4 regions of the Natronincola ferrireducens genome follow, and region 4 is predicted to be linked to each of the others. Evidence: riboswitches for the same ligand, from Rfam matches in the RefSeq annotation. Region 4 holds a riboswitch; each other region holds the start of a gene.
What was found. A riboswitch is a leader RNA that binds a small molecule or an ion and turns the genes downstream of it on or off. The one in region 4 is predicted to bind molybdenum cofactor.

Region 1: linked by a shared signal. The riboswitch ahead of BLS22_RS05000 (molybdopterin molybdotransferase MoeA) and the one ahead of moaA (GTP 3',8-cyclase MoaA) in region 4 are both predicted to bind molybdenum cofactor.
Region 2: linked by a shared signal. The riboswitch ahead of BLS22_RS04395 (RnfABCDGE type electron transport complex subunit G) and the one ahead of moaA (GTP 3',8-cyclase MoaA) in region 4 are both predicted to bind molybdenum cofactor.
Region 3: linked by a shared signal. The riboswitch ahead of BLS22_RS04800 (ABC transporter substrate-binding protein) and the one ahead of moaA (GTP 3',8-cyclase MoaA) in region 4 are both predicted to bind molybdenum cofactor.

The regions. Positions count from the first base shown of each region.
Region 1 is NZ_FNFP01000001.1:1,083,319-1,089,025, forward strand. It holds gene BLS22_RS04985 (ATP-dependent metallopeptidase FtsH/Yme1/Tma family protein) at 1-916, shown strand, start outside; gene BLS22_RS04990 (2Fe-2S iron-sulfur cluster-binding protein) at 1,003-1,281, shown strand; RNA gene ssrS (6S RNA) at 1,443-1,620, shown strand; molybdenum cofactor riboswitch at 1,761-1,881, shown strand; gene BLS22_RS05000 (molybdopterin molybdotransferase MoeA) at 1,954-3,180, shown strand; gene BLS22_RS05005 (molybdopterin biosynthesis protein) at 3,198-5,120, shown strand; gene BLS22_RS05010 (MOSC domain-containing protein) at 5,133-5,570, shown strand; gene polX (DNA polymerase/3'-5' exonuclease PolX) at 5,702-5,707, shown strand, end outside.
Region 2 is NZ_FNFP01000001.1:963,950-969,656, forward strand. It holds gene BLS22_RS04380 (anaerobic ribonucleoside-triphosphate reductase activating protein) at 49-738, shown strand; gene BLS22_RS15480 (hypothetical protein) at 1,039-1,167, opposite strand; gene BLS22_RS15035 (hypothetical protein) at 1,279-1,416, opposite strand; gene BLS22_RS04390 (ion transporter) at 2,283-3,110, shown strand; molybdenum cofactor riboswitch at 3,483-3,604, shown strand; gene BLS22_RS04395 (RnfABCDGE type electron transport complex subunit G) at 3,852-4,355, shown strand; gene BLS22_RS04400 (molybdopterin-dependent oxidoreductase) at 4,352-5,458, shown strand; gene BLS22_RS04405 (ECF transporter S component) at 5,520-5,707, shown strand, end outside.
Region 3 is NZ_FNFP01000001.1:1,041,222-1,046,928, reverse strand. It holds gene BLS22_RS04810 (radical SAM protein) at 1-586, opposite strand, end outside; gene BLS22_RS04805 (iron dependent repressor, metal binding and dimerization domain protein) at 905-1,387, shown strand; molybdenum cofactor riboswitch at 1,470-1,593, shown strand; gene BLS22_RS04800 (ABC transporter substrate-binding protein) at 1,836-2,741, shown strand; gene BLS22_RS04795 (ABC transporter permease) at 2,757-3,446, shown strand; gene BLS22_RS04790 (ATP-binding cassette domain-containing protein) at 3,449-4,159, shown strand; gene BLS22_RS04785 (PspC domain-containing protein) at 4,473-4,658, shown strand; gene BLS22_RS04780 (PspC domain-containing protein) at 4,710-5,159, shown strand; gene BLS22_RS04775 (LiaI-LiaF-like domain-containing protein) at 5,156-5,707, shown strand, end outside.
Region 4 is NZ_FNFP01000008.1:77,499-83,205, forward strand. It holds gene BLS22_RS12860 (ABC transporter substrate-binding protein) at 1-545, opposite strand, end outside; gene BLS22_RS12865 (MOSC domain-containing protein) at 819-1,208, opposite strand; gene moaA (GTP 3',8-cyclase MoaA) at 1,214-2,176, opposite strand; molybdenum cofactor riboswitch at 2,238-2,357, opposite strand; gene fdhD (formate dehydrogenase accessory sulfurtransferase FdhD) at 2,390-3,178, opposite strand; partial or broken gene BLS22_RS12880 (ferritin-like domain-containing protein) at 3,614-4,138, shown strand; gene fdhF (formate dehydrogenase subunit alpha) at 4,182-5,707, opposite strand, start outside.

The sequences.
Region 1 (5,707 bases), on a different contig from region 4:
GATGTCAGGCTTTAAAGGTAGTGAAGGAATTATCGTTATGGCAGCCACCAATAGATTAGATATTTTGGATGAAGCTCTGTTGAGGCCGGGACGTTTTGATAGACAAATAGAGATAGGCTTACCCGACTTAAAGGCACGACAGGATATTTTAGCCCTATATACAAGAAACAGACCTATAGACAATACCATTAGCATTGAAAAAATAGCTCAACAAACTGTATATTTTAGTGGCGCTAAGCTAGAGAATTTAATGAATGAAGCAGCTATTTATGCAGCTAGGGAAAATGCATCCTTTATTGCAGAAAAGCATATTGATAGAGCATTTTATACAGTTATTGCTGGAGAAGAGAAAAAAAATAGAGGAAACATAAAAGAAATAGACAGAAAAATTACTGCATATCATGAAGCTGGACATACTGTAGCTACTAAGCTATTATGCCCTGAAAATAAGGTGACAAAGGTTACTATTATTCCCAGCACAAAAGGTGCTGGAGGTTTCAGTATGAATGTTCCTCCCGACAGTATGTATCATAGAAAAGTAGATATGTTTAATAATATTAAAATCGCTCTTGCTGGTAGAGTAGTGGAAGAATTTGTTTTTGGTGGAGATAATATAACCACTGGAGCAAGTAATGATATACAAAAAGCTACTGAAATAATTGTTTCTATGGTAAAGCAATTTGGTATGAGTGAAGAGGTAGGGATGATCAACTATGATATTTTGCTAGGAGGATCTGGAGGGATAGATCAGAGACTAGCAGAAATATGCAACAACGAAATGAAAAGACTATATAATGAGACAAAAGAACTAATAAAAGAAAATATCCAATTGGTTTCTGCTATTGCAAAAGGTCTGTTGGATAGGGAAACCCTAAAAGAAGATGAAATTGATATGATTATTAAGGAGGCAGCTTAGGCTGCCTTTTGCATGAAAAAAATTTTCAAAGTATATAATAACACCTATAGCCCAATAAAAATGATAAATGAGGTGTATTATAAAAAATGATAGTTAAAATACATTTTAAAAAATCTAATAAAACTATAGAAGTTTTTCCAGGGAATACACTACTAAGTGTTGCTAGAGACCATCATATTTTTATTCCATCCCCCTGTGGTGGCAATGCAAGATGTGGGGGATGTAGGATAAGGGTATTACAGGGTAAGGACTTAGAGGACATCAGTGCTGAAGAATATTTGAAGCTAAGTGATGAGCAGATAGAGAAGGGATTTAGACTAGCTTGCTCTTATGTTATAAAAGAAGATATTGAGGTGGATATATAGAAGAAAGAAAAATAGTAGAGAAGTCAAGTGACGTGGACAGTAAAAAAAGAAAGAAATTTAAAACGAATAGAGGGAAATTACGTAATAGTAATGGATAATGAAGAATTTTGGTAAAAAGTACATTTTAAATCCAACTTATTTTATTATATAATAACCTTAAAGACAGTCGAGGATGCCCGTGACGACTAGCAAAATTCAACCGACAAATAACATCCGGGAGAACATATTTTTATTCCTATGGAATGCCCCTAAGGGGACTTCAGAAGAATAAAATTTGTCACCCACCTTTAGTGCGTGGCGGGTGTGAATTTTGCTAGTTGACGACATCTTGGATCAAAGTTCCTCCTAAGATTTTCTTAGGGGGTTTTATTTTTTCTGCAAAAGAATAAAAACTATTTTTCAAAGCATAAATTTCTATTTTTTCTAAAAACTTGAACAATTAGTAAAAATATGTTAACATTAAAAAAATTACATAAAAATAGGTGTCAAATTTTCGAGTGAAATAATCTAAGGCTAGTAAAAGCTAAGATTTTTTACCCTTGGGTAAATAAAGAAATTTATTTGCCTCCCACTTTGGAAAGGAAATTTGTGTTAATAAATAAGCCGATCCTTGTGGATTGGCTATTGTTTTTTCATGAAAGAATATGAATTTCAAGTAAAGGGGAAGAGGCCATGGAACTATTAAATACAGTAACGATGGAAAAAGCACGGAATAGGCTTGAGGAAGTTTTTAAAGACTTAACATTAGCAGGGGAAGAAATTCCAATATTACAAGCTCTAGGTCGAATTGTTTACGAAGATATAAAAGCTCCAATAAATGTTCCAGACTTTAATAGATCCACCGTTGATGGCTATGCAGTTATTGCAAAGGACACCTTTGGTGCCAGTGAATCCCTACCAAGCTTTTTGCAAAAATCTGGAGAAGTAGAAATGGGAAAACCAACAGAAATTTCTATTCAATCTGGTGAATGTTGTTATGTTCCTACAGGGGGTATGCTCCCTAAAAATAGTGATGCCGTTGTCATGGTGGAATATACAGAGGAGATGGATGATGATACGATTTTTATCCAAACGGCGGTTGCCCCTAAGGACAATGTTTTAGAAGTGGGGGAGGATATTACCAAAGAACAAGTAATTCTAAAAAAAGGTCATAAACTGAGACCCCAGGATATCGGTGTATTAGCAGGCATGGGGTTTACAAAGATAAAGGTTTTTAGAAAGCTTAAAATAAGCATTCTATCAACTGGCGATGAAATTGTTTCACCAGAGGAAGAAACAAAACCCGGGCAAATTAAGGATATGAACACCTATAGTTTAGCGACAGCTGCTATCCAGAGTGGGTGTGAAGTAGTGGCCTTAGATGTAGTAAAAGACGACTTACAGGTCTTAGAGGATCAACTGAAGGCTTTTCTAGAGATTAGTGATATCATATTGGTATCTGGAGGAAGCTCCATGGGAACCAAGGATGTTACAAAGGATGCTATAAATGCTATAGGAGAACCGGGAGTATTTATTCATGGCATTGCTGTAAAACCTGGAAAACCAACTATTGTGGGGAAGATAAACAACAAAGCAGTTTTTGGTCTACCGGGACAACCGGTGTCGGCATTGGTGGTTTATCAAATCCTAGTAAACCATTTAGTTAAGGTGCTTTATAGTGATGAAAGTTCCATACCCTATCTTTTGGGAGAATTAACGGTAAATATAGCCTCAGCTCCCGGGAGAGAACACTATGTAATGGTGAAGATTGCCCAGGAAAAACAAAAGACAAAGGTTTATCCTATTCATGGAAAATCTGGGATGTTAACAATGATGACTAATTCGATAGGCTATGTGAAAATTGATACAAATCAAGAGGGACTAACAAAAGGACAAGAGGTGGAGGTTTATCTATTTTAAAAAAGCGGGGTGTTTATATGGGAAAAGACACAAGAAATATATATTTAACCAATATTCCTTTGCAGGAGGCACAAAATCAATATTTCTCAAGCTTTGACATAGAAGAATTTTTTAGAAAAACTGAAAAGGTAAAGGTCATAGATGCCTTAGATAGGATAACCTCAGCCCCAGTTTTTGCTGAAAAATCTTCCCCAAGCTATAATGCTGCTGCCATGGATGGTATTGCTGTTATAGCAGAAAAAACCTATGGTGCTACGGAAAGTAATCCTATTCAGTTAAAGTTAGATAAGGATTATATTTTTATTAATACAGGTGGATGTATTAAAGAGCCCTACGATGCTGTCATTATGATTGAAGATGTTGTAGAAATAGATGATGAAAAGGTTGAAATATATAGGGGTGCCAAGCCATGGCAACATGTAAGACCTATTGGGGAGGATATTGTAGAGGGAGAAATGATTATTTCCACTAACCATAAAATTAGACCCATGGATATCGGAGGACTTTTAGCGGGCAAAATTCAAGAGGTTGAAGTCTATCAACAGCCTAAGGTAGGAATTATACCAACAGGATCGGAAATCATTGAGGTCTCCCAACCTCTAGAGGTTGGAAAAATTGTAGAATCTAACTCTCGAATGTTTGCCGGAATGATTCAGCACTATGGAGGCTTGCCCAATAGATATCCCATTGTGAAGGATGATTACAATCTTATTAGAGAAGCCATCTGTAAAGCTGTGGAAGAAAATGATGTTATTATTATTAATGCTGGGTCTTCAGCTGGCTCAAAGGATTATACAGTAAACATACTAAGAGAAATTGGAGATGTAGTTATCCACGGGGTAGCTACTAAACCAGGAAAACCAGTTATTTTAGCTACTGTAAAAGGAAAGCCAGTAATAGGCATTCCAGGATATCCTGTATCTGCTTACTTTGTTTTTGAATTTTTCTTAAAGCCCCTCATCTTTCAATACAATCGACAAGTTCTTCCAGAGGGACAAAAAATAAAAGCTCATTTAACCAGAAGGGTTGTATCTTCTCTAAAACATGAAGAATATATTCGATTGAAGCTAGGTAAAGTTGGAGAGAAAATGACAGCTACACCATTAGAACGGGGTGCTGGAGTTACTATGTCTTTGGTAAAGGCGGATGGTATTTTGGTTATTCCTCAGCAAAGTGAAGGATATGAGGCAGGAAAAGAAATAGAAGTCACTTTATTGAAGTCCTCAGAAGAAATCCAAAATACAATTGTATCTATAGGAAGTCATGATATTGTTATGGATATAATAGGAAACCAGGTACATAAGGAAAATCCCCAGTTGTTTTTAGCCTCTGCCCATGTAGGTAGCATGGGGGGAATTATGGCTATGAAAAAAAAGGAATGCCATATAGCGCCTATTCATCTAATGGATGAAGTGACAGGGGAGTACAATGTATCCTATGTTAAACGTTATCTAAAGGATGAAAAAATGACTTTAATCAAATTTGCAAAAAGAAGTCAAGGCTTTATGATAGCAAAGGGAAACCCTAAAAATATTGAAGGGATACAGGATCTAATCCGGGATGATCTACAGTTTGTAAATAGACAACGGGGGGCTGGCACAAGAATTTTGTTGGATTATTCTTTAAAAGGAGCAGGGATAGAAGCATCTCAAGTCAATGGGTATGATAGGGAAATGACCACCCATATGGCGGTGGCGGCGGCAGTGGCCAGTGGTACCGCCGATTGGGGCTTAGGAGTGTATTCTGCTGCAAAATCTATGGGGTTAGACTTTATCCAAATTGGTTGGGAGGACTATGATCTATTAATTCGACAGGAGGATTTAATAAAGGAGGAAATAATTAAGCTTATTGAAACCATGAAAAGTAATAGTTTCATAAAATTAGTAGAAGGATTAGGTGGTTATGATATGAAAAATGTTGGAGAGGTACTATTTATTTAAGGAGGGGTTTGAATGGCAAAAGTAGTAGCAATAAATATTAGTACAAGAAAAGGTGAAAAAAAAGTTCCAGTTGAAAAGGCAGTTTTCTTAGAAAACTTTGGAATAGAGGGAGATGCCCATGGGGGAGACTGGCATCGACAGGTGAGTTTGTTGGCCCAAGAAAGTGCTGATAAAATTAGACAAGCAGGTCTTCCCCATATTAAAGAAGGGGATTTTGCTGAAAACATCACAACGGAAGGGATAAGCCTGAATCAATTACCTATTGGGACGAAATTGAAAATAGGAGAAACCCTTCAAGAAGTAACCCAAATTGGTAAGGAGTGTCATCAGCATTGTGCTATTTATCATCAAGTTGGGGATTGCGTTATGCCAAAGGAAGGGATTTTTACAAAAGTTATTAAGGGTGGCATTGTTTATCCTGGGGATACTATAGAAGTTGTAGAAGATTAATAAAGAGAAATTGGTTTTATAAATAAAGTCCTGTAGAATTTGTGTAGTATTAAGCAAAAACCTATGGGGCTTTAAACTTTCTGTAAAAGGGTATGATAATAGATAAAGAGAAGAGAAACAGGAGTGGTGTAATGGAT
Region 2 (5,707 bases), on a different contig from region 4:
GTATATAGATTCTTTACAAAAAACTTTTAAGAAATAGGGTGAAAGTCAATGAAAATTATAGCAATGGAAAAATCATCCTTTATTGATTATCCAGGGAAAATTTGCACAATGTATTTTGTAGCCCTTTGTAATTTTAAATGTGGATACTGTCATAATGCCTCCATCGTAAAGGGTGAAGGAGAGGTCATTCCTGAAGAGGAAGTATTTTCTTTTTTAGAGAAAAGAAAAAAATTTATCGATGCAGTATGTATTTCCGGGGGAGAACCCACTTTATATAAGGAGTTATATGATTTTATAAAGAAAGTAAAGGATAAGGGCTTTTTTATAAAGCTAGATACCAATGGGACTAACCCACAAATCCTTAAAAAACTAATTGATGAAAAGTTAATAGATTATGTTGCAATGGATATAAAAGCTCCCTTCCATAAATATGAATCTGTTACTCAAACAAAGGTTGATATAGAAAGTATAAAGTCCAGTATAGATATTATTCGAAGTGCTCCTATTGATTACGAGTTTAGAACAACCATCTGTAGGGAATTATTGACAAAAGAGGACGTTTTAGAGATGGCTACATATTTAAAAGGAAGCAAACGATTTTACCTACAAAACTTTCAAGATGGAGATACAGTTTTAGCAGGAAGAAATCAATTTCATCCATATGATGTTGAAGTCTTGAAAGAGATTCAAAGAAATCTAGAAGGTTATTTTGAACTGTGTGAAGTCAGAAATAAATAAGAATGTAGAATTTCAGTGGAATAAAGAAAGATGACAAACTATATTTCTATAGGACATATGTAATGATGATGGAAGTGTTACAGGAGATAATTAATCCATAGAGGGATAACCTCCCCTATGGATTAATTGTATAGGTATAGGTTTAGTCTCATCCTATCCTATCCTTTATGTTATCCTTCAGATGTAGTATTTTTCTCTATGCATTCCTTTACTTAATTATGCCGCTAGAGAAAAGTAATTACGAAATTGCTCTTTCTCCATAAAATCAAAACTACCCCCTAAGGGAGTAGTTTTGATTCGCTACTGAGTGCTTTCTATAGCTACTTCTATAAATTTTGTCACGACGATTTTGTTATAATCTACCCTTTGATTAAGTTCGCCAGCCTCTGTCATAACATCCTGTAATCTATCTAATCCTTCTTCCGTCAACACTGGATTATGTCTAGATGGGTATCAGGAAAATGGGGCTGTAGAATTTTTTTAACTTCCTTCTAAGCTATTTTGTTTAACTTAAAGATTTGAAGAAAAGCTTAATCCTATTTATTGTTTATCTTTGTTCATTGGGCTATTACCACTTGTTTGTTTTCTAATTTCTTTGTCAGCCTTCTTCATTAGAAAGTACCCACCAACACAAAAACCTATAAAAACTAACAACACCATTATTTCATCAAGTTTCATGAAAACCCCTCCTTATCTACAATCTATCAGTATCCATTAATCCTGTAGATAAGAGTCTTTGTAACTGCTCATATGGTATCTAGGAATAAGTAATTGATGAAGCTTTGAAAACAAACGTGACCAATTATAGTATTCATAAGAATTAGTAGCAGATTTTACTGATAAAAGCAAAAACAATATCGGTATTAAACGTAATATATTCATACTCAATATGTCTATAAAGTTATTATCATTACTTTCCTCAGAATGATAAAAAATTATTGTGCTTGATTCAGGGATTTGACATAAATATACGTTATCTAAAGAAACTTTATTATTTGTAAAATATCCATCAATATTAAAGCATAAGAAAAAGACTAGCAAAAAAGCCATCATAAGAGAGAGAAATTGTTTTATTTTTTTTTGCTTCATATAAATACTCATTTACCCCACCTCTTAACAATTGGAGACTTTGACTTAATACTGACTATACATATTATAATACTGTTTGAGTATGAAAAGCAACGAATATTAGTGCAAGAGGATCTAGTATACATCAAAGAAGGAACTTTAAATTGAAGAACCGGGTAATACATCATTTTTATTCAAGATACAAGTAGGACTTTTGATTTCTATTAATAATTTGTGATAGAAAAGCCGTTGTTTGAGATGGACACTGTATCCCATCGGTGATTTTAGTTTTGGCTGTATTAATTCATAGAGAGGACAGTCTTCAACAGAAAAAAATTTCTTTTCTTAAGGTAAATTAAGCTATCTCGTATAGGATAATACTTATAATAGAATTATAAATAGAACGGGTGTATAATTTTATATATGTTCAATAATTCATAATATTTTATATTAAAAAACCTACTCAGCAAGGGATGGTGAATCATTTGTCACTTATAGACCAGAAGATAAAAGATAAGCTATATAAAATTATATTTGGAACAGATACCCCAGCAGGAAAAGCCTTTGATGTCATGCTTATTATTACAATTCTCAGTAATAGTATGATAATTATTGCTGAAAGTGTAGAAGTTATTAGAAATACTTATGGAATGTGGCTAGTAGTACTGGGGTGGTTCTTTGTTATTATCTTTACTATTGAGTACATATTAAGGCTTTTTGTTGTCAAAAGAAAAGGTGCTTATCTGTTGAGCTTCTTTGGTATTATTGACTTACTAGCTATTTTACCTGCGTTTTTAGGTTTTTTTATGCCACAAATACGATTTTTAGTCATTGTTAGGAGCCTTAGACTCCTTAGACTGTTTAGCATACTAAAAATGGGCCGTTATATGGAAGAGTCTAGTCATTTGTTACGGGCATTGAAGGCTAGTAGACCTAAAATTACCGTTTTTCTTTTTACAATACTATTCATTATCGTGGTAGTAGGATCAATGATGTATGTTATTGAAGGACCCCAAAACGGATTTGACAGTATTCCTATATCTATGTACTGGGCAATTGTTACGATTTCCACCGTGGGCTATGGGGACATCTCTCCCCAGACCCCTATAGGAAAGCTAATTTCCAGCTTGCTAATGATTATCGGATATGGAATTTTGGCTGTGCCTACTGGAATTATCTCCCATGAACTGGCCCATACTTCTAAAAACCAAGGAAAGAAAAAAAACTGTCCTAATTGTTATTCAAAATTCTATACTAAGGAGGAACGTTTTTGTTCTAAATGTGGCACTTTGCTTGATTCATAATATAAAGTAGATATTATAGATGGCGTTTGTAAACTTCTCAATGATTTCAGGATTTTTTTCTATATAGCTCTTTTTAGCTGAGTAGGCGTATAAGGAATATAACCACTTTTTTGACCACACTATACTTTACCTTTAAAAGTTATCAATTTATTTGGTGTAACTGTAGAGTCATTAAGTATTAGAAAACAGATGAATATTTAATTATTGTATAAAATGGGAATTGATAAAACTTCACATTCATTAGGGTATTTAAGGTGATTATAAAAAATAGAAGGACTTAAAGAAAGAGATCTATACAATTATTAAATTAGTTAAACTATTGACAATTATTTTACAATTATATATACTTATAGCAATGAATCAATTATCAAAATTTTATAAATACTCCGAGTCTATTCTTCCTAATAAAGAAATTTTATGGGAGATAGGCCTGTAGGGTATAAAGGGAAACCTTTATGCCTCCCATTGTGGAAAGGAGTCGTGCATACAAAACATTCTAGAGGAATGGTATTGGATGTTAGACGCCTAAAAGGGCGTCTTTTTTAACGAAATGACTCTTTTGTAAAGGAGTCATTTTTTGTGGCCCTCTGTGAAAGCGACTTGCGTAAAATCACAGATTTTAGCAATATATATCATAATATTTGAAATAATTAAATGAATACATAAATTAGAAGGTTAAAAACAAAATCACATAGAGAAATAGGGGGGAGGAACATTAAACTTTTTAAAATTATTGCAATCATGATCATTGGTATCTCTATATTAGGATGCTCTATCGGTAGTAGAGACAAAGTTCCTTTAGAAGTCCAAGCACATATAGAGGAAACCAACGAAGTACGGATTTTGAATAAACATACAACAACCAATATTCAAGGGGTATATTATGTTGGTAAAATCTTTGGTGAAAAAACAATTCTTCAGTGGGTAGAAAAGGAGGGATTTAACGGGAAGATTCAACTTCTTGTAACAGTTGACGTAGAGGAGGATAGGGTGTTGAAGGTTGAAGTTTTAGACCATCAGGAGACAGATAGTTATGGAGGATACATAACAGAAGATTGGTTTTTAGATAGGTTTATTGGAAAAGACCCTCAGTACCAATTGGTTGCAGCAAAGGTTACTGCTAAAAATCCTGAGGATATTTCTATTGTTACAGGAGCCACCATCACAAGTGAAGCCGTTATCAATGCTGTAAATGATGCTATGGAAAATTACTTAAGAATAAAAAAGGAGGAATTTAAAAGATGAAAATACATCGTATAGCAATACTTCTTATTCTAATAATTGGGTTAACACTGTCAGGATGTTCAACTACTTCACAAGAAGAGGCGGTAATATCTACGGGTGGAGAGACAATCGATGAGAAAATTGTGCTTGCAGGTCTAGAAGAGAAGGAAATAGAGATCACAGTTGAAAGCCTAAAGAACTACGAAACGATAACAAGAGAAGTAGTTTCAGTGAATTCCAGCGGTACTGAAAACAGGTTTGCTGTAACAGGAAGCTTACTGGAGGATGTGTTACAGGATTTAGGACACTCTCAAAAAGATCTAAAAGGTCTTCGGTTGATTGCTGGTGATGGATATTCTATGGAGGTTCCTAAGGAGGTTGTAGGTCATCGGGAAATAGTCCTGGCTTATGAGGTAGATGGAGAGCCATTAGATCAGAAAAGTAGACCTATTAGAGTAATTGTTCCACAGGAAAGGGCTATGTATTGGGTTCGCAACCTAACAAGAATCGAAGTATTAGAGGAAACAGAAGACGCAACTGTAAACACTGTTATTTTTTTAGAAGCTGCCATAAGTACCCTACCTCAAGAGGATTACACCTATTATGATAGTGTAGATCAAGCCATTAGACCTACAGACCTTATTAGAGAATTTGGTGATGAAAAGGAAGAGAAAACTGTATACATAAAAGCTGTTGATGGATTGGAAAAAAATGAAACAAATGAGATTTTCCAAAGTGGTTACATAAAAGTAACTGGTACGGATGCACCTATGTTTTTATCACCAGATATCCCTAAGGGAATGTACGTGAAGGACATTTTATGGTTTTCTCAAGGCAACAGCGTTTTTTTTACCTATAGCAAAGGCCAAGAGTTGTTTCAAGTTAAAAAGTTAGAAGATAAAGAGGGGATTATGCTAAAGGACATTATTGATGAAGTTGGTTTAAGAGAAGGACAGACTTATAAGCTGACAGCTGTTGATGGATACAGTGTGGAAGTAGGGATAGAGGAACTGGAGAAGGGGATTGTCTATTTAGGAAAAGAGGGAGAGCTAAGGACTTCCTTTGAAGACCTACCTAAAAATCTCAACATAAAAGGGTTATTAGCTATAGAGGTAATGGATTAAGATAAAAAATAATCATCGGAGCTTAGTTAACAACAGTATAAGGATAATCGGGGGGAGATAAATGGCTAAACAAAGATTTCTAAAGAGATTTTCTGTATTTGATTTGGTGGTAATAGCCATGATGGCTTCTCTGGGAATTGCTATTAAACCAGTGGTAGTTCCCTTAGCCCATATTATCACAGGGCCCCTATATATTCCTGGGGGTGTGATTGCTGGTGGGTTTTATATGCTATGGATTGTTCTAGGGGT
Region 3 (5,707 bases), on a different contig from region 4:
AATCGGGATTGATGACATTGATTACCTTAGCAGATTCTATAGCATGTTCCCTCCAGTTTTCCTTCCCACCTAATCCAGATATCAGGGTAATGGATAATTTTATACCCGATGCTACAATCCTCTGTCCTGCCTCCACCATCTCCTTGGCATTAACCCCTTTTTTAATATTCCTTAGGATTCTATCACTACCAGATTCCACACCTAGATAAGCAATAGCCAGGCCACAATCCCTTAATTCCTTCAGTTCTTCCCCACTTTTTCTTAAAATATCCTTAGGACTGCTATAAATTCCTACCCGCTCACATTCAGGGAACAGTTCTTGAATTTTTAAGAGGATTCCTTTTAAATCCTGGTTTTTTAATACTAAGGCATTACCATCGGCTAAAAAAATTCTCTTTACTTTTTCATAGTGATTTCTTGCCCTATGTAAGTCCTCTATAATCTCTTCCAAGCTTCGTATGCGAAAGTTTTTATCCTTGTACATACTGCAAAAAGTACATTGGTTATGGGAGCAACCAATGGTTACCTGTATGATTAGACTATAGGCCTCACTAGGTGGTCGATATACACTTCCTTCATATCTCATAGCTTCTCTCCTTACTTTCTTATAAAATAGTTTTTTATTATTATTTTCTAATCAAGATTATACATAATATATCTCTATTTTTCAAATTTACAGAATTAATTAAAAGTAGTTTCCTGAGGTCTTCTTTCATATATAGATTAAGTAATGAAACACCTATCTGCAAAAGAGAGGTATATCCATGATAATTTAAGATGAAGAACGATGTCTATGATATCTAAAGTCTTCCTATCTCTAACTTATGAAAACTTTAAAAAGTGTTATGAATATAATGCAAAAAAAAACATAATATTAAATAAAATATTAAGGGTGTGATTTTCCATGAAGAATGGAGAGAAATATCGTACAGTCAGGGGCTATGAATTATTAAAAAGAGAAAAAAAACAACTAAGCCATAGTATGGAGGATTATCTTGAGATGATTTATCGTCATGCCATGAAGGATGGTTATGTAAGGATGAATGTTTTGGCCCAAAACTTGAATGTCCAAGTCTCCTCTGCCACTAAAATGGTTCAAAAGCTAACAGAGCTGGGTTTTTTAGATTATAAGAAATATGGTATTATTCATTTGACAGATAAAGGAAAAGAATTAGGCTGTTCTCTATTCCATCGTCATAACATTGTATCCCAGTTCCTCAAGATTTTAGGGGTTCAGGAAAAAATCTTGACCAACACAGAAACAATTGAGCATGGTATCAATTTTAATGTCCTTAAGTATATTGATGCCCTAAATAATTTCTTCATTGCCAATCCTGATATTAAAGAACGATTTAAAGAATATAAGCAAAATCAATTTCATGATTAAAATGGATAACTTTTTAGAATATTTTAAATAATATGTGTTAATTTGTTGACAGTCCCCTTAAAGTTCATTAAAATATATACTATACATTAAATATCTCCGAGTCTATTATTCCTAATAAGCATATTTCTTAATGGAGGATAGACCGAAGGGTATCATTGGAAACAATGGTGCCTCCCATAGTGGAAAGGAGTTTTATAGGAAGCAGTACTCTACTGTTTGCTAATGAAAATGCCTTTTCTAAGGCGTTTTTTTATTGCTTTCTGCCTTAGTCTCCTTCCCTATGATAGGAGTGTTTTTTATGTATAAAATAGTATAGGGAGGTGGCAGTAGGTTAAAGCTTTAAAACCGATAGACAAGCTTAACATAACTTAGTACATAAAATGAAACTTAATTCAGGGAGAGTTTTTATTCTCACTGAAGGATAAAAAATTAGAAACGGGGGATAATTATGAACTTTAAGAAAAGTAGGGCTTTTTTCATTTTAACTTTTATGATAGTATTAATGATGATATTTGTTGGATGTACAAATCCACAGGATACATCGGCTGCTGATACCGATACTGAAGAAACAAATGGTGTGGAAAACGAGACGCCAACCACTGCTAATACCACCCTTCTGTTATCTACTACAACTAGTACAGACAACAGCGGTTTGTTAGATTATATCCTCCCTGCCTTCACAGAAGCCACTGGAATAGAAGTAAAGGTTATAGCAGTAGGGACAGGACAAGCCCTACAGATGGGTAAGGACGGAGATGCGGATGTGTTATTGGTCCATGCTAAGGCTTCAGAGGAAGAATTTGTTGCTGAAGGTCATGGCTTAGAACGTTTTGATGTCATGTACAATGATTTTGTACTTATAGGCCCTACAGATGATCCTGCTGGTATTTCTACTAATGCTCCACAGGATATACTAGAGGCTTTTAAGTTAATTCATGAAAAAAAAGCTACCTTTGTTTCTAGAGGAGATGACTCAGGAACCCATAAGATGGAGTTAAACCTTTGGAAGGAATTAAACCTTGAGCCCTCTGGCAGTTGGTATGTAGAAGCTGGGCAAGGCATGGGGGCTGTTATTCAAATGACGGATGAGCTTCAAGGCTATACATTGACAGATAGAGCAACCTATTTATCCATGAAAAATGATTTAGATTTAATCGTCGTTACTGAAGGAGATACAAAACTCTTTAACCAATATGGGGTCATTGCTGTTAATCCTGATAAAAATGATAAAATCAATGATGAAGGAGCACAACTATTTGTCGAATGGATTCTTTCAGAAAAAGCACAAAGTTTAATTGGTGAATTCGGCAAAGACACCTTTGGAGAATCATTGTTTGTACCAAATGCAAAATAGTTAGGGGGACATAAGGTGAGGGAAATAAGTATAGGATTTAAACAAGCGATAGAATTGTTGTTTTCAATGGATAAAGAGGTATATGATGTTATCTTTTTATCTCTATACGTTTCCCTCCTCTCCACCTTTATTTCCACCCTTATTGGTACTCCTCTCGGCATCATTATGGGGACAAAGTCCTTTCCCTTCAAAAAAGTGATGATTCGCTTCATTTATACAGCCATGAGTCTCCCACCAGTGATTGTTGGCTTAGTGGTTTTTTTAATGTTATCCCGCCGGGGGCCCTTAGGTTTTCTAGACCTAATTTTCACCCCTACCGCCATGATTATTGCTCAAATATGTCTTATTGCTCCTATCATTACTGGCATCGTTTATAACGGAACAAAAGAAAGGGGTTATGATATAAAAAACCTAGCAAAAACCCTAGGTGCCAATAAAACCCAAACCTTAATTCTCCTGATGAAGGAGCTTCGTATTAATATATTTACTGGTATTGTCTCAGGCTACGGTAGAGCCATCTCGGAGGTAGGTGCTGTTATGATTGTTGGCGGCAACATTAAGGGTCATACCAGAGTTATGACGACAACCATTGCTATGCTTAGAAACCAAGGGGATTATGGTACCGCCATTGCCATAGGAATTGTATTATTGTTGTTATCTTTTATTGTCAATTCTCTACTATATCATTTTCAACAGGGTGATTAACTATGAATGTTACTATTTCTGCTTTAACCAAATACTATGAAAATAAATGTATTTTAAATATAGATGACTTTACGATAGATAGTGGTGCCCTGCTGGGTATCATTGGTCCTAATGGAGCTGGAAAAAGTACGCTAGTAAAGATACTAGCAGGGCTAGACACCCCTTCTTCTGGAGAAATTAAATATAATGATGAGGCTTTTAGTGCTGATATTTTAAGAAATATGACCATGGTCTTTCAAAAACCCTATCTTCTTAGAACTTCTGTTTTTAACAACATTGCTTATCCCTTAAAAATCAGAGGTGTTCATCCTAAAGAAATAGCTCATCGGGTAGAGGCTTTAATCCAAGAAATGGGACTAAAAGCCATTGCCCATCAAAATGCCTGGACCCTTTCAGGGGGTGAAGCCCAAAAAGTTGCGCTGGCTAGGGCCATCATTTTTCGCCCTTCCCTTCTGATTTTAGATGAACCAACGGCTAATATAGACCCTGCTTCTATTTTGATGATGGAAAAAACAATCAAGAATTTTTATGCACAATGTTCTCCTACCATTATTATTGTAACCCATAATATCCAACAGGCTAAACGAATATGTAAGGAAGTGGCCTTTATGCACTATGGCCAAGTGTTAGAAAGAGATGAAACAAAGGCCCTTATCTATCATCCTACAAATCCTACAGTACAGGGTTTCATAGAAGGGGAATTGATTTTATAAAAAAGTCTTCCTTTGGAAAATTCATTGGTGGACTTTAGGTGAAACAACTAAGGGATTAACACAATTTAGCAAGCTAAATTGGTTACCTGCTTATTTTGAAACCAATAAGCGAAATTATATTTATCCACAAGATAGTATTATATATAATTTCCTATTGCTTATAAATTACCACAGGAGAACTGTGGTATTGTTTTTTGCATATACTATCATGTAATATTTTGTAATGAAAAATTAGTTTGTTGCAATATAAAACACCCCTGTTTTATGTTATGATAAAAGTATAAAAGGAATATATTTAGAAGGGAGCTTTACTATGACAAAAAGATTATATCGTTCTGAAGCCGATCAGAAAATAGCTGGTGTATGCGGAGGGATCGCCGAGTATTTTAACATTGATTCTACTCTAGTAAGATTGGGCTGGGTTGTCTTTTCTTTAATGGGGGGTTCTGGTATATTGGCTTATATTATTGCCATCATCATCATGCCCCGCAGATACTAATTTATTTACTTTTTTAAAGTTGATATTAAGAAGGGAGAAGGAAAAAGTTCTATGGGCAAAAAAATTTATTTATCTGAAAGAGACAAAAAAATTTCCGGTGTATGTGGAGGAATCGCAGAGTACATCGATGTAGATCCTACCATAATTCGCTTGGCATGGGTATTTTTTGCTATTTTTGGTGGCGCTGGCATAATAGCCTATATTATTGCTGCTATCATCATCCCTAAAAACCCCTATTACCACAGGGTTTCTCAGGAGGGACTAGAAGAATCTGAAGAGAATGTAGAAAAAAATCATCCTACATCAAATTACGAAACCAATGATAATAGCCGATGGGTTCTTGGCGTATTATTGATTTTACTGGGGGCCTTCTTTTTTACCCGTAACTTTTTTCCACAGTTTCCTTGGTATTTGTTTCAATTTAGATTTATATTCAAAAATTTCTGGCCTGCTATTTTGATTGTCCTTGGTATCTTTACCATTATTAATGGAAGGAAGTGATTACCATTAATATCGAAAAATTAACCGACGGTATTCTATTGATTGGTATCGGCCTTCTGTTTTTGTTAAGTAACTTAGGTATCATTAACTGGTCAATTTTTGGTGTTCTTTTTCGGATTTGGCCTTTATTTTTAGTTGTAGCTGGTATCAATATTATTTTTAAAAATCGACCCATCGTCACCCTTATTACATGGATTTTATTTTTTGCCATCTTCCTTTCCTATGGCTTTGTATTTCAAGAAAGACATGAAATAAGAAATATTGGAAATTATGAAGAGGTTATTATAGAAAAATATGAAGAAACTACTAAAGGAAAGATTAACTTGAAATTTGGTGGAGCTAAGGTTGATATCAACGGTAATGACCGTCATTTAGTGGATGCTTGTATTAATCCTGCTCTAATTCGAAGTGATTTTAGATTTAAAGATGATAAAAAGGAAGTTATTGTTGACTTTGATGCTACAGGAAATGTAGTCCACCATATAGGTTCTTCTTCAGAACACTATAGCCTTCAATTTCATGAGGATGTAGTTTGGACTATTGCAGGT
Region 4 (5,707 bases):
GGTTCTACACCCCTTTCATAAAAGATATCTAGATTTAATACCATCGTATAGCTAGTCATCATCCATGGCATTGCCCATATCCTATCCTTGTAGGATACCCCCCTAATAGCACTTTCTCTAAAACTATTTATTTCCTCTCCCGTTAAGTAGGGATCTATAGGTTCTAATACATCTTTACTTAAAATACTATAATCACTGCCTATTGGAACAATATCAGGCAATTGCCCCATTTTCACAGCAGTATCTACCTTTATTGGTCCTTTTTCCCAATCCAACGGCTTAAAGTCCACATATACTCCAGGATTTTTCTTTTCAAACTCCTGTATCTTTTCATAAATCCATTGGAAGCTGGTGCCAGTTTTTTTGTCTAGTCGGGGATAATCCCAAAAGGAAATAACTCCTGTCCATTCTTGCTGGCTTTGGTCAAGGTTGTAATCAATTTTTGTGGGGGGAAACCTAAGTAAATAAATAGGGCCTCCAATAATAAATACCAAAAGTAATATATATATAAATATACGAATCAATCTTTTATAAGCTTTTCTCATAAGAATCCCTCCTTATCTTCGGTGTATTCCCAAAACTCCCTCCGTCCCTTTATATGAGTAGGAATCTTAGGAATACATCATTGAAATAAATTGAGATATAATTCAAACAGAATCAAAATACCCTCTGGGTAAACAAACTAAGTGACTAACACGAAATCAAAGATTTCGGTTATCTACTTATGAATTAAGTCTCATTTTATGTCTATTCCTACCTATTATTTGTTATTCCTAGAGACAAAGCAGTAAAGTAAAAAAAGAGTACACTAAGTACTCTTATATGTTAACTTTAGCTCCCTTTTTTACTAGACCTTCTTGTACTACCTTTCCAAAAAATATTTGTTGTCCAAGCGTACAGGAATGGTTTTTAGTAAAAGCTGGGCATTGTTGGTGGCATTTTTTTTCAATTTCTGTAATCTTAATCACTGCATCCCCTATGGTCAGTAAAGTATTTATAGTTATTTTTTCTAAGTCTATTCCTTTAATAACAAAGTTTGCTTTAAATTTAAAATGACAAAATCCTTTGATTATATCCTGGGTTAAGCTGTCATATCCCTTAGAAGTTATCAAGCTAATGTTTTCATCCTTAGAAGTTTGTAAAAATATTTCTTGATGATTTTTCCAGACATCATCTTTCTTTTTTGAAATTCCTTGGACAATCCACAAAGCGCCTACCCTCCAATTTCCGACATATTTCTTGTGCCTAATTGGAAATCCTCTGTATACAAATAATGCTGTTGGGGTTTGGCTAAAATGGATTCCTCTATAACCTTTGTTAGTTTATGGGGTTGATTTCTTATAATATTGAGGATGTCTATCTCTTGATTGCTGTGGAGACATGGCTTTAGTTTGCCATCACTGGTCATTCTAATCCTATTACATTCTTCACAAAAATGACTACTAATGGGGTTAATAAAGCCTATCTTTCCTTTAGCTCCAGGTATTTTATAATATTTTGCTGGACTGGAGGTTTGATGGGCTAAAGGGATTAAATTGCCAATTTTCTTTTTAATGGCTTCATTTGAAATAAATCTTTCCGTTGCCCAATTACCGGCCTGCCCTACTGGCATCAGTTCAATAAATCTTACTTCTATATTATCATCTGCTGTAAGTGCCACAAAGTCCTGTACATCCTCTTCATTGTAGCCACCTATAATAACAGTATTTAATTTTACAGGGGTCATACCCAGTCTTAGAACTTCTTGTATGCCATCTAACACCATATTGACATCCCCACCTCTGGTAATTTCTCTATACTTTTCTGGTTTTAAAGAGTCAATACTGATGTTTACTCGTTTTAGCCCTGCCTCCTTTAAGTCCTTTGCATATTCTTTTAATAGTACTCCATTGGTGGTCATAGCAATATCATTGATTCCTTCAATTTTTGATAAAGAGGCGATAAAATCTACAATCCCTTTTTTTACCAAAGGTTCACCTCCGGTAATCCTAATCTTGTTTATACCTAAAGATGCAGCAACCTTAGCTATTTCTGTAATCTCTTCAAAGGTCAACATATCTCTATGATTCTTTTTACAGACACCCTCCTCAGGCATGCAGTAGAGACACCTTAAATTGCATAGATCCGTAATAGATATTCGCATATAATTAATCCTTCGATTGTAATTATCTCTCATTATCTCACCCCTATATATAGTCAAAATATTTAAAAAGCTAGTCCCAAAAGGACTAGCTTTTATAAGTTCTAGTTAGTTTCCTTTTCAAATACGGGAGGCATGGAAATTTCTTTTCATACCCATAGGCTCCTTCTCCTAGACCTTTGCCCTTAGAGATAGTAGCTCGGAAAATCTATTGTTTTTTATTGATATTTATTAATTATTATAGCATTTTCATTGGTCAATTAAAACATTTTTTTTATTATTGTAAATATTTAATCTTTTTCCTCTTGCAAATCCGATTAAAGTTATGTTTAGAGCTTTTGCAATATTAACTGAAAGGTCTGTAGGAGCTGATCTAGATATAATAAAAGGAATTTTTCTTTTACTAGTTTTAATAATCATTTCAGAAGAGATTCTACCAGTTGTTATCAGGAGTTTATCAACTAAATCCATATCCTTTAGAAAGGCTTCCCCAATTACTTTATCTAAGGCATTATGTCTGCCTACATCTTCATGAAATAGCAGCACTTCATGTCTATTACAAAGAGCACAGGCGTGTACCCCCCCTGTTTCTTTAAATAAATTTGACATTTCATTTAGCTGACTAGATAAATCCCAAATTTCTTCTGCCTTTACCTTTATTTCATTTTTTATGGCTTCAGATCCTAAAGAATCCAGTACATTATAAAATACCGTTCCCTTTCCACAACCAGTTGTTACTGTTCTTTTACCAAATAGTTTTTCTGCAAAAGGAGATTTATTTTTAACCACTACATAACCATGTCCTTTTTCTTCATTTATATATATGCTTTCGATTTGTTCCTTAGACTTAATAATTCCCTCTGAGATTAAAAAGCCCACTGCTAAATAATCCAATCCTTTAGGGGAACATAACAAAGTAATAAACTCTTCGCCATTTATAAATATGGTAAAGGGATATTCTGTAATAACTACATCTTCAACTGTCTCCCTTGTATATCCTTTTATTCTATCGATGACTATTTCTTTTGTATAGGACATCTTACCCCTCCTAAAGCTATAATTTTATTTTTAATTCCTTGGATTATTCATAGTATAATTATATCATATTATTCATTCCATCATTAAGGTTTGTAACAAATCTCTATAATATTTGCTTTTATTCCCTACTTTATTTATTTTTCTCCCAGTAGTAAGTTTGTTATTTTTTATATTTTTACTATTCCCATGCTGTTATTTAATCTATTTATCCATGGTAAATAGTATAGGTTATTACTAGAAATGTTTTATTGAAAAAGCTCCCTATGACAATTTTATAATTTAGGATAACAAAAATCTATAAAGAAATTGTTTAAATTCCATATGTTTGGGTGTTAAAGCCTTATATTGATATTTTCTATTACTTAATATTTATTTTGTTCATTTTCTTTACAGTTTTTCAAAAACATGGTATCTTAAAAGTATGTTAAAACTTTATTAAAGATTAAGGAGGAGTTTTGTCTTATGAAAAACACATTAAGCATATTAAAGTATGCTATGGAAATGGAAAAACAAGGCTATGAATTTTTTAAAAGCAATGCCTCAAAGATGTCTTTAGCAAGTGCCAAACAGATGTTTGAAAAGCTAGCTGATGTAGAAATGGATCACTATAACTATTTAAAAGAACAGGTTGAGTACATAGAGGCAAACAACGAAGTTAAAGAAGTGGAGTTTGACTTAGATAGAGAAAGAGATTTATTTGATGAAAGAGCTGAAAAGGAATTGCTAGATAAAACTATTGGTGAGTCTATGACTCCTGATTTAACAGTTCTAAGAACTGCTTATCTAATAGAAAAGGATTATGCAGAATTCTATAGAAAGGCCGCTAAGGAAACAGATGATCCTAAGGCTAAAAAGCTTTTTGAAGCACTAGCCCAATGGGAGGATGGTCATGAAAAGCTATTTAAACAGGAATACGACCGGCATATGGAAGAATACATGAATCAACCTTGGGGCGGTTAAAGGATTTCAAAAAACGAAGAGGTCATTTTGACCTCTTCATTTTTTATGCCAGCTTTTCTACTTTAACACCAGTTACCTTTAGTCCAGGTATTTTACAGTATTTATCTAGGTCTTCATCATTGGTGAGCACATTAGCACCCTCTCCCCAATGGAATGGTATAAATAGTACATTTTCATCTACAATGTCTGTTACTTTAGCTTTTATTGTAATCTCTCCTCTTCGGGAGGCTACTTTGATAGTTTCTCCATCTTCTATGCTTTTAGCCGCTGCAAGCTTTGAATTTATTTCTACATAGGCTTCTGGAGCAATATTATTAATTCCTTCTGTTTTACCAGTCATAGTTCTGGTATGGTATTGATATAAAATACGTCCTGTTGTTAGGACCAATGGATACTCTTCACTATTTAACTCATTGGATTCTACAAATTCAACTGGTTTCAATAATCCAGCACCCCTAGCAGGCTTACCACCATGTAGGAACTTAGTTCCTGGATGATCTTCTGTTGGACATGGCCATTGAATACCTACCTCTTCGATTCTTTCATAGGTAATTCCAGCATATTGTGGTGTAACGGTTCTAATTTCTTGGAATACTTCTTCTACATTATTGTATTTCTTATCATACCCTAGCTTATTCATTAGCTCCATAAAGATTACCCAGTCGGGCTTAGCTTCTCCTACAGGTTCCACCGCTTTTCTTACCCTTTGGACTCTTCTTTCAGTATTAACAAAGGTACCATCCTTTTCAGCAAATACAGCAGCTGGTAATACAACATCTGCTAACTCTGCTGTTTCTGTTAGGAAAATATCCTGTACTACGACAAAGGCTTTTTCCAGTGCCTTTTTAACATGCTTTGTATTTGGATCCGATACCATTGGATTTTCTCCAAAGATATAAAGCATCTTAACGTCCCCAGCTTCAGCTCCATGCATGATTTCTGGAATTGTTAAACCAGGCTTATCGGAAAGCTTCACTTCCCAAGCAGCTTCAAATTTTTCTAATACAGCTGGGTTATTTACTGGTTGATATCCTGTCATTACATTTGGTAAAGCCCCCATATCACAGGCACCCTGAACATTATTTTGACCCCTTAATGGATTCACACCAGTACCTTCTCTACCTAGATTGCCGGTTACTAAAGCTAAATTCGATAAACTTATTACATTTTCTGTTCCATTATGATGTTGGGTAACCCCCATACAGTATAAAATGCTCCCTTTATTGGCTTCAGCATAAAGTCTTGCGGCTTTACGAATATCCTCAGCATCAACCCCACAGATTTCTGCAACCTTTTCTGGAGTGTATTTAGCCACAACCTCTTTTAATGCCTCAAAGCCTTCTGTATTTTCTTCAATGTATTTTTTGTTTTCTAAGCCCTCTTGTAAAATAACATTTACCATAGCATTAGATAATGCTATCGTTGTACCAGGCTTAATTTTAAGGAATACGTCAGCATCCTTTGCAAGCTCAATTTCTCTAGGATCTGCTACGATTAGTTTTGCTCCCTTATGTCTTACCGCCTGCTTAATTTGAGCACCTATAACAGGATGACTTTCTGTTGTATTTG